Regions from separate parts of the Imbroritus primus genome, predicted to be linked through region 1. Evidence: riboswitches for the same ligand, from Rfam matches in the RefSeq annotation. Region 1 holds a riboswitch; the other holds the start of a gene.
The links. Region 1 has a riboswitch for thiamine pyrophosphate ahead of ACQ3C8_RS00640 (FAD-dependent oxidoreductase). Riboswitches for the same ligand answer to the same signal wherever they lie in the genome.
Positions count from the first base shown of each region.

Region 2: linked by a shared signal. The riboswitch ahead of ACQ3C8_RS04355 (TonB-dependent siderophore receptor) and the one ahead of ACQ3C8_RS00640 (FAD-dependent oxidoreductase) in region 1 are both predicted to bind thiamine pyrophosphate.

Region 1 covers NZ_OZ201293.1:153,653-160,302, reverse strand. The annotation lists gene ACQ3C8_RS00655 (thiamine phosphate synthase) at 1-411, opposite strand, end outside; gene ACQ3C8_RS00650 (thiazole synthase) at 426-1,262, opposite strand; gene thiS (sulfur carrier protein ThiS) at 1,277-1,474, opposite strand; gene ACQ3C8_RS00640 (FAD-dependent oxidoreductase) at 1,474-2,625, opposite strand; TPP riboswitch at 2,864-2,963, opposite strand; gene ACQ3C8_RS00635 (hypothetical protein) at 3,428-5,662, shown strand; gene thiC (phosphomethylpyrimidine synthase ThiC) at 5,731-6,650, opposite strand, start outside.
Region 2 covers NZ_OZ201293.1:954,255-960,904, reverse strand. The annotation lists gene pncB (nicotinate phosphoribosyltransferase) at 1-819, opposite strand, end outside; gene fdxA (ferredoxin FdxA) at 1,067-1,390, shown strand; gene ACQ3C8_RS04360 (NAD(P)/FAD-dependent oxidoreductase) at 1,435-2,520, shown strand; TPP riboswitch at 2,748-2,843, shown strand; gene ACQ3C8_RS04355 (TonB-dependent siderophore receptor) at 2,915-5,122, shown strand; tRNA gene ACQ3C8_RS04350 (tRNA-Asn) at 5,187-5,262, shown strand; gene ACQ3C8_RS04345 (helix-turn-helix domain-containing protein) at 5,736-6,035, opposite strand; gene ACQ3C8_RS04340 (DUF3320 domain-containing protein) at 6,145-6,555, shown strand.

The sequences.
Region 1 (6,650 bases):
CCAGGTGGTGTCGCCGACATGCCAGGCGCGTGCGAGGCATACGGCATCGTGCGGCTCGAAATCCATGTCGAGCAGGGCGCGCACCGTGTCGAGCCAAGGTTCCGACAACACCGGGTCATGCTCCGCCGAGGAAACGAACTGCCATGCGCCGAAGGGGCCATCGACATGATCGACGATCTGCCGTCGTGATCCAGCGGAGTTAAGCGTGGTCACCAGTACGGCTTCACGCGTTGTTTCGCCCGGTGTCTCGGCCGTTGTATCCGTGTCGCCATCCGCCGCCGTATGCGCCGGCGCGGATAAACGGAAGCGGACTTCCCCGGCCGGCAGGTCGACTGCCGTGATCTGCCAGCCTTGGGCACCGCGCCCGAACGATGCACCATGCCGCTCGAGCAGCGCGTGACGCAAATCCATATGCCGACTCTCCGTCAAACGTTGCTGTCCTGATGCCAAAACGGCATCCCGACCACCGGCGTGCTGGCCTGCGCCAGTTCGCGCTCCGGCATGGGCTGCGCGAGCCACGCGGCGCGGCCGGCGGCGACGGCCATGGAGAAGGCCTGCGCCATCGCGACCGGGTGCGTGGCCTGTGCCACAGCGGTGTTGAGCAGCACGCCGTCGTAGCCCCATTCCATGACTTGCGTGGCGTGCGAAGGCAGTCCGAGACCGGCATCGACGAGCAACGGCGTATCGGGCAGGCGCTCGCGCAGCAGGCGCAGCGCATATGGATTGATCGGCCCCTTGCCGGTACCGATGGGCGCGGCCCATGGCATGAGCGCCTCGCAGCCGGCATCGAGCAGGCGGCGGCAGAGCACGAGGTCCTCGGTGCAGTATGGCAACACCTTGAACCCTTCGCGGATCAACCGCTCGGCCGCGGCCGGCAGCGCCAGCGTGTCGGGCTGCAGCGTGTAGTCGTCGCCGATCAGTTCGAGCTTGATCCACGGCGTGTCGAACACTTCGCGCGCCATCATGGCGGTGGTGATCACTTCCTCGATCGAATGGCAGCCTGCGGTGTTCGGCAACACGGGCACGTTGAGTTCGCGCAGCATCTGCCAGAAGCGCTGTCCGCCTTCGCCCTCGCCAACCGCGCCTTCACGGCGCAGCGCGACGGTCAGCATGCCTGGCCGCGCGGCGCGTACTGCCTGCTCGAGCACGGCGGGCGACGGGTAGCGCGCCGTGCCGAGCAGCAGGCGCGACGCAAAGGTTTCGCCGTACAGGCGCAAGGCATCGTCGGCCAGCACGGAAGCGAGGGAGGTGTCTGAATTCATGGCAGTTCCTGCAATCAGCCGCCCGTGACGGGCTGCACGAGATCGATACGGTCACCAGCCGCGAGCACGGTGACGGCATGCGCGGCACGCGGCACGAAGGCACCGTTCACGGCGGTGGCGAAGGGCGGCTGCGCGCCGCTGTGCGCGACGGCATCGGCAAGTGTCGCGTTGTCAGGCAAAGCAAGCGCCTGACCGTTGAGTAGAACATCCATCATGCGTTTTCCAACTGTGAATCGAACGCGGTGCCGCCATACATTTCAGGCCAACGCGCCGACGCGCGCACCGCAGGTAGCGCGCCAGCGCCATCATCGAGCCAGGCTTGCGCCACAGTGCATGCCGCCTGCGTGACCGCCGGGGCGATCATGAAGCCATGCCGGTACAAGCCATTCACGCGCATGACCGGTACATCCTGCACGTGTTCGGCAATAATCTCCGGCAGATTGTGCGGCAAGGTGGGGCGGCACTGCACATTCAGTTCGAGAATACGCGCCTCGCCGAACGCGGGGTGCAGCGAATGCGCGGCCGAGAGCAGTTCGAGCGCGGAGCGCACGCTCATCGGCGACATGTCGTCGCTCTCGAGTTCGGTCGCGCCAATCACATATACGTCGCCTGGCTTGGGCGCGATGTAGATCGGGTAACGCGGATGCAGCATGCGTACCGGACGGTGCAAGCGTACGCCGGGCGCGTGGATACGCACCACCTCGCCGCGCAGACCACGCAGCGCAGGCCAGTCGCGGCGCGCGCCGAGGCCGCGGCAATCGAGCACCAGCCCGGCTTCCAGGCCGAGCCCGGGCAGCGATGACACATCGACCTCGCCGGCATGCCAGACGCAATGCACACCTTCCGCCTCCAGCGCCACACGCAGCGCATCGAGCACCATGCGGTTGTCGAGCTGGCCTTCGCCGCCGATAAACAGGCCTTGACGGAAACGGCCGGCCAGCGCCGGTTCCAGTTCGGCAATCGTGTCGCCATCGACAGCGCGCAATTGCGCCTGCACGGCATCGGCCGGCGCAACGGCGCGCACACGGCTGGCGAACATGGTGGCTTCGTTGCGGTCGCCGGCATGCCAGACGACCAGCGTACCGTCCTGCTGGAAGAACACCGGGGTGGGCAGCGTATCGATCAGCGCGCGCCACAACGGCACGCTAGCCATGCCCATCTCCACCACGCTGCGTTCGCTGATGGCGGACTCGGCCAGCGGCGCAAGCATGGCTGCGGCGATATGCGCCGCCGCGCCGCGCCCATCGGGCCCATCGCGCTCAATCAACGCCACGGTACGCCCCGCGCGCGCCAGCTGCAGCGCGCACAGGCGTCCGGCCAGGCCGGCGCCGAAGATGGCGACGTCGATGTCGGGAAGAGTCACGGAATCACCTCGCGCCCCGAGATGCACAGTACGCACGCCCCGGGCAGCACACCATATCGCATACAGTGCACGAAACGATCGGTACAAAAGGGAACAGGCAACCCTGGGGGGCGCCGGCTGTCCGGCTGGGGGGCAATCGCTGACAATCTGGTAGATCTGCGGTCATCATTCGCTCCGGCATGCGTGACATCAACAGCAATGCGCAGAGAAAGACCTTGCAGACTCGTCGGCGCCAGTACCGGCACCGTTCGAAACTTCCCACGCCGGTATGAACCGGATCGGGTGCAAAGGGTCTCTCTCAGCCATGCAGCGTGGGCACGGCACCCCTGTTTCTTCGATAGCTGTAAGGATAGCACACGCATTCGACATCGCGCGGATCACGAACCCGTTTTCGGACAAACGCAGAGTTGCGAAGATTCACATTCCCCGGACGGATGACATCATGTATTCGGCACTATGCTTGTTTTTAGTCACACCCTCATGCCGGCATCCACGCTAGCGGTTCCCTGCGGCACGCCACTCCTTGCGCTGTATGCGCACGTGACAACACGCCGGATTTCGAGGCAATGATCGAGGCCCGGTCACCCGAAGGGTCGGGCGTGAGCGAGCGAAAACCGATCGGGCGCCGCCATGCATCGCCGCTTCTCACAAGTACGCCATCATGCCCTTATCCGTATTTCACACCCCCGTCTTTTCCGCTGCCGCGCGGCAAGTCCCGCCCTCTATCCAACAATCGCGTCTTCTGGACGTTCCCGCTGAAGCGCATGCGCGCCGCCCACTGTTCATCAGCAAGGAAGCTGTCATGAACGGGAATGCGCCGCTCAATGCCTTTCCGGGCGACTATCGTCAATTGCTGAACGAACTCACCACCGTGATGCAGGACCTGGCGATGACAACCGCGCGTCAGGCAGCAATCGCCGTCAAATGGAACGCGCTTCACCAGATGCTTTTTCCCTACGGCGGCGTCATGCCGCAAGCCCTGCACGAAGAAAACGACGCCTACCGCTTTTACACCAGCGTGAAGCGCGATCTGGAGCTGATCAACAAGATTCTTAACGACGATAACGTTCATCTGGAGACGCGCCGACGCGCCGCGATCAACCTGGCGGATGAAATCGAACACTCCTGCTGGGCTGGCATGATCGGATATATCCGCGTGATTGCAGCCAGCCTGGAAGCGTGTGCCGGCGGGTTGATCGGCCGCCTCTACGCGGCGCGCGTCGATGTGATGAACCAGGTTTTTGCCGAAGCCCAGGCGGAGCAAGCGCGCCGCCAGCGGATGGGACCGGCGATGAACGTACACGTCAATTCAGCGCTGTTCAATCACTTCGCTGACCGCTATCACGTCGCCCGCATTGAAGAGAGCTATGGTAACAATCAGATGCTGCAGAGCCGGGGGCTCGATCTACCAGCACTCCAGCGGCGGCTCGATACGCTCCTCGCGCCGTCAAACCTGATTCGGTTCATCGCCGAAGATTGCCTCAATGCGGTCAAACGATGCCTGATGGAAACCTTTCCAAAAACCTCCCCGGAGACCTGGCACGACCTCGGAACCTTTAAGAAAATCGAATCCCCGCTGGAGCAGATTGCACTGGCATATGCCGGGCTGGGGACCAACGGCAGCGGGGCAATTCCAATCACCGCCCTGCTGGATTACCGCGAGGACGACTGCTTTAGGGCAGGCACCAATGTCCCGCTGGTACAGCATTACATCAGCCTGGGGCTGGAACGCCAGTCATTGCTTGATCCGCTGCGTCAACTAGTGGACAGCCCGCTCGACCCACCCGCTGTGCTCACCGCGCACATCGAACATCGTGACACCGGCCTCTGGTGTGTGCACGAAGGCTATCGCGAGATACTCGACACTGCACATCTGCGCGAGGCGCATCCGCACATCAACCCCGACATGGCAGGTGTGCGGGCGCTGCAGATCACCGACCCGGTCAGCATGCAGGCGCTTCCACCATCACAGCTAAATCACAGCCATCTGCTCGCACACTTTCTCAAAGTCATGGGGCCCGCGCGCGCGGCGGCGTATCTCAACCAGCATCGCCATGCGCTGCCAAGCGCTTTCAATACGACGCGGCATACGTGGCTTTTGGCCGCGTGGTTGATGCCGGGAACGTCCACGACTGAGCGTGTGGCGATGGTGTCTACGCTTTTGGAGGCAGGCGTCGCTCCGGCATTCAGAGCCCTGGGCCGTCGCCGCTTTCTCCCGCGCCTGGTGATTGGCGCTATCCAGCAGGGCACGGCGCACATCCTCGACCGCATCGCGGCATCCGGCATCACGCTCGCCCAGATGCGCTTTAGCCGAGGCTTGCTCCCGCTACAGGAAGCCGCGCGAGGCCGGCACGCCGGGATATTTGCCTCCATCCTGTCGGCCAGCCCGGCGCATGCGCTACTGGCAACCGATGCGTACGGAAAGACGCCAATGCATTACGCCACGTCCGGCGGAAATGCCGAATATGTGAACCAGATGCTGGACAAGCTGCACGCCGAACCGGACATCGCACGGCAGGCACGCCCGCTCGTCGCGGCGTGTTTACTGTCAGCCTTGCGCCATCGTCATGCGGACGTGGCGCGTCTGCTCGCCGAGCAGTGCCCTTCGCCGGAAACACTCTCGCGCATTCCGCCCACAGAATCCAGTCATCTGCTCAAGCGGTTGCCACAGGGCTGGCAGAACGCCTTCGCGCCGCATGGAATCGGTCCCGCTCAGCGCAGCAATAGTGGCATCCGTGCATTGCGCGCCATGCTGACTCCTGAGGAATTTCGCGCTTATGTCCGCACGCATCGGCGCGAATTCCGCAAGCTCATGGATCCGGAACATACGGACGCGGTATCTCGTCGCCTGAACTCGATGCGCTGGGTGACCGCGATACGCGACGCCGCGTCCGAATCCAACGTACCTTACTGGGCCAGTCTGCAGCGGGTGGGCGCCACGCTTGGCACCCTGAATCCGCATGAACTTGCGCTGGTGCAGGCTCAGGTGGCAGCAGACAGGGGAATCTCATCCAGATCCCGACGCGGCGCCACGTAACTGCGCGACGGTACCGCCGGACGACCGATCCGGCGGCAGGATCGCCGCAAACATACAGCGTTCGTGGGTCAGGAGTAGATCTTGCCGCCCTGGCGGACGAACTCGATCGATTTTTCCTGCATGGCCTGCTCGGCGCTGCCATCCTTCAGCGAGGCGGCGTAGTCACGCACCTCCTGCGTGATCTTCATCGAACAGAACTTGGGACCGCACATTGAGCAGAAGTGCGCGATCTTCGCGCCTTCGGCAGGCAGCGTGGCGTCGTGGAAGGCGCGCGCTTTTTCCGGATCGAGACCGAGGTTGAACTGGTCTTCCCAGCGGAACTCGAAACGCGCCTTGGACAGGGCGTTGTCGCGCAGCTGCGCGCCAGGCCAGCCCTTGGCCAGATCGGCGGCGTGCGCGGCGATGCGGTAGGTGATGATGCCTTCGCGCACGTCTTCCTTGTCAGGCAGGCCGAGGTGTTCCTTGGGCGTGACGTAGCACAGCATGGCCGTGCCCATCCAGCCGATGTTGGCCGCACCGATGCCGCTGGTGATGTGATCGTAGCCGGGTGCAATATCGGTGACGAGCGGGCCGAGCGTGTAGAACGGCGCTTCGAAGCAGTGCTTCAGCTCCTCGTCCATGTTCGCCTGGATGCGCTGCAGCGGCACGTGGCCCGGGCCTTCGATCATGACCTGCACGTCATGCTCCCACGCCTTTTTGGTGAGCTCGCCGAGCGTATGCAGTTCGCCGAACTGCGCCGCATCGTTGGAATCAGCGATGCAACCCGGACGCAGGCCGTCGCCGAGGCTAAACGACACGTCATAGGCCTTCATGATTTCGCAGATCTCGTCGAAGTGCGTGTACAGGAAGTTTTCCTTGTGATGCGCCAGGCACCACTTGGCCATGATCGAACCGCCGCGCGACACGATGCCGGTCACGCGGTCCGCGGTCAACGGCACGTAGCGCAGCAGCACGCCAGCGTGGATGGTGAAGTAGTCGACGCCCTGCT
Region 2 (6,650 bases), 800 kb from region 1:
GAAGAGCTTGCAGAAATACAGGTCGAAATCGCGCAGAAAGGCATCGAAGCCCACGGTGTCCGACAGCGCGATGCCGAGGTCGCCACGATACTCATGCGCCCAGGTGTCCAGCGCAAAGACCTGCGAATCGCGCAGGCGCGGCCCCAACGCCTGGCAGGCCTGTACGTACTCGTGGGCCATCGTCCCCAGCGGGGTCATGCCATACCGGGCCGCAAGCCAGACATTGCTCGTGCCAGCGTATTGCGTGCCCAGCCGGGCGCGGGTTGCCAGCACTACCTCCTCCTGCCAGTCACGCGAAAATCGCCGGCGCGTGCCATAGTCGGCAATCTTGCAGGCCTCCTGACCGGGCTGCCCCAGCAGCGCCAGCTTGGCCGCAAGCCGGGCGCGGCCTTCGGCATAGTCAGGCTGGGGCTGGGTGCGGCGAAAGTACACCTCATTGACGATCGCCAGCACCGGCACCTCGAAGAGGATGGTGTGCAGCCACGGCCCGCGAATCCGGATGTCGAGGGCCCCGCCCCCTTCCGGCGCGGGCGCGATGTCGATGTAGCGGGTATCGAGCTGGAACAGGCGGAGAAAATCGACGAAATCTGACTTGAGGAAGCGCAGGCCCCGCAGATAGTCCAGTTCATCCTCGGTAAAGCGCAAGGTGCACAGCGCCGCAACCTCTTCCCGGATCTCGTCGGCGCACGCAGCCAGGTCCACGCCCGTCCGGCGGCAACGGAAGCGGTATTCCACATCGGCGCCAGGGAAATGATGCAGAACGACCTGCATCATCGTAAATTTATAGAGATCGGTATCCAGCAGGGATTGAATCATCATGCCGCCCATCTCCTGTCGACGCGTCCGGGTCCATGGTAGCGCATCCAGCACAATCCACGCGGTCCGGCACGCCACCAGCCGACCTACCCATTGAAAATCGCATAAAGAAATAAAAAAACTGTCTTATCGAGGCATATAGTCGCGCTATTCTTGGCAAGTGGCTGCGATACAATACGGGCTGCGCGGCAGAGCGTGCATTTGCACGGTTCGCAATCCCAATTTCACCTGATCAGTTTTTGGAAAAGTAATGACCCACGTCGTCACAGAAGCCTGCATTCGCTGCAAATACACCGACTGCGTCGATGTTTGCCCCGTCGACTGCTTCCGGGAAGGCCCGAATTTCCTGGTCATCGATCCGGACGAGTGCATCGACTGTGCGGTATGCGTGGCCGAGTGCCCGGTCAATGCGATCTATGCCGAGGAAGACGTCCCTGGCGATCAGCAGGATTTCCTCGACCTCAATGCCAAGCTGGCAAGCAGTTGGCCCTCCATTACGAAAACCAAGTCCCCTCTGCCGGATGCGGACGACTGGAAAGACGTCACCGCCAAACGGGACCAACTGGTCCAATAATTGATCCGCCGCGCGGCTCGGCCGGCGGCTTCGGAAGGAATATGATGGATATGAGCATCCCTAACTCCGTCGCGGAAACCGCTGCCAGCGGCCAGCCGCTGGAAATCGACGCGCTGATCGTCGGCGCCGGCCCCGTTGGCCTGTTCCAGGTCTTCGAACTCGGTCTGCTGGAAATCAAGGCGCACATCATCGACTCGCTCAAGAGCGTGGGCGGTCAATGCGTGGAGTTGTACCCGGACAAGCCCATCTACGATATTCCCGCCGTACCCATCTGCACCGGACAGGAGCTCACGGACAACCTGCTCAAGCAGATCGAGCCGTTCGAGCCGACCTTCCACCTTGGCCAGGAAGTCACCGTAGTCGAGCGCCGCGAAGACGGCCGTTTCTTCGTCGAAACCTCGACTGGCACACGCTTTATCACCAAGACCATTTTCATCGCCGCCGGCGTGGGTTCGTTCCAGCCGCGCACGTTGAAAGTGGAAGGCATCGACAAGTTCGATGGCCAGCAGCTGTTCTACCGCGTCAAGGATCCGAGCCGCTTCCACGGCCGCAACCTGGTGATCGTCGGCGGCGGCGACTCGGCGCTGGACTGGGCGCTCGATCTGGTCGGCAAGGCCGAATCGATCGTGCTGATCCACCGCCGCGACGGCTTCCGCGCCGCGCCTGCCTCGGTCGCCAAGATGAACGAGCTGTGCGAGAACCTGGAAATGCAGTTCCTGGTCGGTCAGATCACCGCCTATGAAGAAAAGGACGGCACGCTGACCGAAGTCAAGGTCACGGGCGCCGACGGCGTCACGCGCCGCCTGCCGCTGGATGACCTGCTGGTGTTCTTCGGCCTGTCGCCAAAACTCGGTCCGATTGCCGAATGGGGCCTCGACCTGGAGCGCAAGCAGATCAAGGTCGATACCGAAAAGTTCGAGACCAACATCCCCGGCATCTTTGCCGTGGGCGACATCAACACCTATCCGGGCAAGAAGAAGCTGATCCTGTCGGGCTTCCACGAAGCCGCGCTGGCCGCCTTCGGCGCCGCGCCCTATATCTTCCCGGAGAAGAAGATCCACATGCAGTACACGACGACGTCGCCGAAACTGCACAAGATCCTCGGCGTCGACAGCCCCGTCTTCGACTGATCCCCGGCGGAGCCCGCCGGCTCGCGACGGTACCAAACACCGCCCGCCTCGCCACCGCGAGGCGGGCGGTTTGCATTGGAGCGCCATGCATGGTGCCGGGAGGAAGTGGCTGCGTGCGTCCACTTCTGGCAACAGTCAGCCACGACGGGCAGTCAACACCCGCAACATGCCGGCGGAACCCGGTATCATAGCGGCTGCAAACGTTACCGCCGCCAAGGCGGAGCGTTCTTCCAGGCTAGGGGTCCTGCGCATGGCGCGGGTGAGAAAAACCCTTCGAACCTGATCTCGATAATGCGAGCGCAGGGAAGCTGGAACAGTATGGCCAGTCCTCCCCGGCCGACCTCACCCGCTGTTCCCGTCCTTGCGCCTACCGGCTCTGTGCCAAGGCTTGACCATGCTGTTGTTCCCCTTTCGCGCCGCCCGCCCGGCCAACCGTCCGAAGTTCCCCACCACAGTTGCAAGCCTGCTGCTGTTGCCCTTGCTGACCCCGACCGTATTGCACGCGCAGACTGAAGCCACGCTGCAGGAAGTCACGGTCTCTGGCGCACGTGAGACGGGGTACCGTGCACGCACGGCACGCGTCGCCGGGTTCGATGACGCACCGCTGCGCGACATTCCCGCCGCCGTGAGCGTGGTGACGCGCGAACGTCTTGATGACCAGCAGGCCCGCCTCCTGAGCGATGTCATCAAGAATGATGCATCGGTCGGCGAAAACTACGCACCCGTCGGCTACTACGAGAACGTCAATATCCGCGGCGTACCGCTCGATCTCGCCACCGGCTACCAGATCAACGGCATGAGCAGCGTCGGCGAACAGAACGTCATGCTAGAGAACAAGGAGCGCGTGGAGATTCTCAAGGGACTCGCCGGCTTGCAGGCCGGTGTGCTCGCACCTGCCGGCCTGGTCAACTACGTCACCAAGCGGCCTGCCGATGTACGCGACATCACCGTCGGCACCGACCAGCGCGGCAGCCGCTATGTGGCCGCCGACTTCGGCACGCGCTTTGGCAGTGCCGGCAGCGGACCGCAGCCTTTCGGCCTGCGGCTCAATCTGGTCCACGAAGACATGCATTCGTATGTCAACCATGCCGACGGGCACCGCAACGGCGGCGCCCTGGCTTTCGACTGGAACCTGACGCCGTCGACGGTGCTCCAGCTCGATGCGGAATACCAGAAACGCGCCCAGCGCTCGGTGCCCGGCTTCCAGCTGCTCGGCGGCACGGCGCTGCCGCACGATATCTCGCCCCGGCAGATGCTGAATAACCAGCCTTGGTCGCAACCGGTCACGATGGAATCGCACAATCTCAACCTGCGTCTCGACCACACCTTCTCGGATACGTGGCGTGGCGCGGTCAGTGCAAGTCGCAGCCGCGCGATCATCGACGATAACGTGGCCTTTCCCTATGGCTGCTACGCCGTGCCGAGCTGCGATCCATCCATGCCCGGCGCCACGCCCGGACAGTACTTCGCAGCCGATGGCAGCTACGATGTCTACGACTACCGGAGCCCCGGCGACAAGCGCCGCAATGACCAGTTGCAAGCCACGCTTACCGGCAACCTCGGCACGGATACGATCCGCCACGAAGTCACCTTCGGCGCCAGTGTGTTCCGCCGTACCGTCGACCTGCGCGAAGGCCTGTTCGACTGGGTCGGCAGCGACAATATCTACAATCCAACGCCACTCGTGTTCGCACCGGCCGCGCGCGAACCGGGACCATCGTACCGCGCGCTGGACAGCCGCCAGCGCGCCCTGTTCGTGCAGGACCGGATCCGCCTCGGCGGCCGTTGGCAGATCGTCGCCGGCGCGCGCCAGGTCTGGCTGAAGGAACGCACGCCGTCACAGGACACGACACGCAGCGAACTGCTGCCGCAAGCCGCCGTGATCTATCAGCCGACGGCGGCGCTGTCGTTCTACGGCAGTTACAGCAAGGGCCTCTCCCTGGGCGGACAAGCGCCGGCGTGGACCACCAATGCCTACGCCTTCCTCGCGCCCACGGTCTCACGTCAATGGGAAGCCGGCGTCCGCTACGACTGGCGCGAAGCGTTGACGCTGAGCCTCACCGCCTTCCGCCTCAGCAAGCCGTTCGAGTATGCCCAGCCCGATACCAGCGCCATGGGCAACACCTTCGTGCAGCAGGGCAGGCAGGTGCACAGCGGACTGGAACTCGCCGCCACGGGCCGCGTGACTTCCCGCCTGCAGCTGAGCGCCAGCGTCACCGCCCTGCGCGCGCGCCAGGAAGATACCGGCACGCCGGCCTTCGACGGCCAGCAGGTCATCAACGCGCCACGCTTTCGCAGTGCGCTGTTCGCCGACTACAGCATTCCCGGCGTCGAGGGTCTCGCGGTCCTGGGCGGCTGGAGCTACAGCGGCAGCAAGCACGCCACGCGCGATGGCCTCGTCGCCATTCCGGCCGTGCATCGTTTCGATGCCGGCCTGCGCTACACCACCCGCCTCGGCGCGACCCGCTCGACGTTCTACCTGATGGTGGACAACCTGCTCGACAAGCGCTACTGGAAGGATGTTGGCGAAACCCTGGGCGACGGTTACCTGCATCGGGGCGCCCCGCGTACCGTGCGGCTGTCCGCACGGTTCAGCTTTTAAGCGGATTCAGCAAAAAGGGGTTGACGACCCGGCAACCCCTGGCTATAATTTGCGTCTTCTCAGTTCCCTGATAGCTCAGTTGGTAGAGCGACGGACTGTTAATCCGCAGGTCGCAGGTTCGAGCCCTGCTCGGGGAGCCACTAGTATCAAGCAAAAAGCCCAGTCTATCCGACTGGGCTTTTTGTTTTTGGGTTGCTGTGTAGGCACCATGTAGGCATTCACGCTCAACACCCTTCCTACGATGAGCGAGCTATCCACAAGGTGGCTGGATATCTTAGCAACTCAGATGGATGGTGAGGCAAGCCGCCGGGGAAGCCACAATCCGTAGACCAGCAGCGCACTAGACGCCGGGATGGGCCCCAAGCCCCAACGCCTTATCGACAAACCACGCCCACTGTTTTTTGTTACCGAAATTCATGCTCGCCCGCCTCGCCATCCGGCTTCTGTGCCATGGTGATACAAATTAGCATGAAGAGACCCCACTGCCGCTCGCGGTCAAACAAGCGAACGTACAACCGCAGCGCTTGCGCTGCGGATGGAAAATTTGTAGTACCAAGAAGGCGACAAGGGACATTTAGGTATACAGCAACACATCTCTGCTTAACCCAAAGCATCAACCAAGCTGACCTAAAAAAGACATCACCTTCGCACGGCCTTCACTTGAGAGGCGGTGAAATTTTATTAAGAGCTCTGCTTCGTCATCGCTGACGGCATAGAAGTATGCCGCAGGCAAATTGAGAACCACCGCAATGCGCTCAACTAGTTCTGGGTCCGGCATGCGCTTACCAAGCTCATAGCGATTCATCCGCGTACTGGCAGACATTTCATCAAGACCAGCATTTCTGCCCAGAGCCTCCTGCGACAAGCCAGCGCGCTTGCGCGCCTCCTTTAGCCGCTGTGCAAACGTATTCATCCCTTGCCTTCTTTTTACCGAAGACAAGAATCGTCATGTGCTAGCCAACACAATTTACTACCATTTTGGTAGTATTGAGCTTTCCCCACATCTCTCTTCAAGGAAAGCAATGAAATCGATCCGAGTTGCTAGCAACTATGTAGACGCCTTGCTGGCTCGCCGAATCGCTCGCGCCCATGGCTGGCTGCGCACAGGCGGACGCATCCGCGAGCGCGTCTTTCAACTCGCTCGGCGTCGCTATCGGACGACCGACGAAGAGATCGGGACATTCTACTGGCCCGAACATATTGATTCAGCAACGGAACCTCCTTTCCGGGCACCAGCCGATGAGGACAGCGTGCGGGCGGCCGATGAAATCAGCCTATCGGAATTGGCTTCGCTGGCCCGAATTATCATCAATCAGGGAACAGAAGGTGAAGCGGTGTATTACGCGATGGCGCGAAAACTGGGGCTTCAACAACTACGAGCCTCCAGCCGGATGCGATTGAAGCAAGCATTGCATTCGGCAGGGTATTTATGACGCGATGTCGCGATAATCTCTTTGAGCTGATCTGTTTCATGTCGTCGGTGCCAAAAAGATTGCACTATTTCGTTGTATCAACTTCGCGGCGCTCA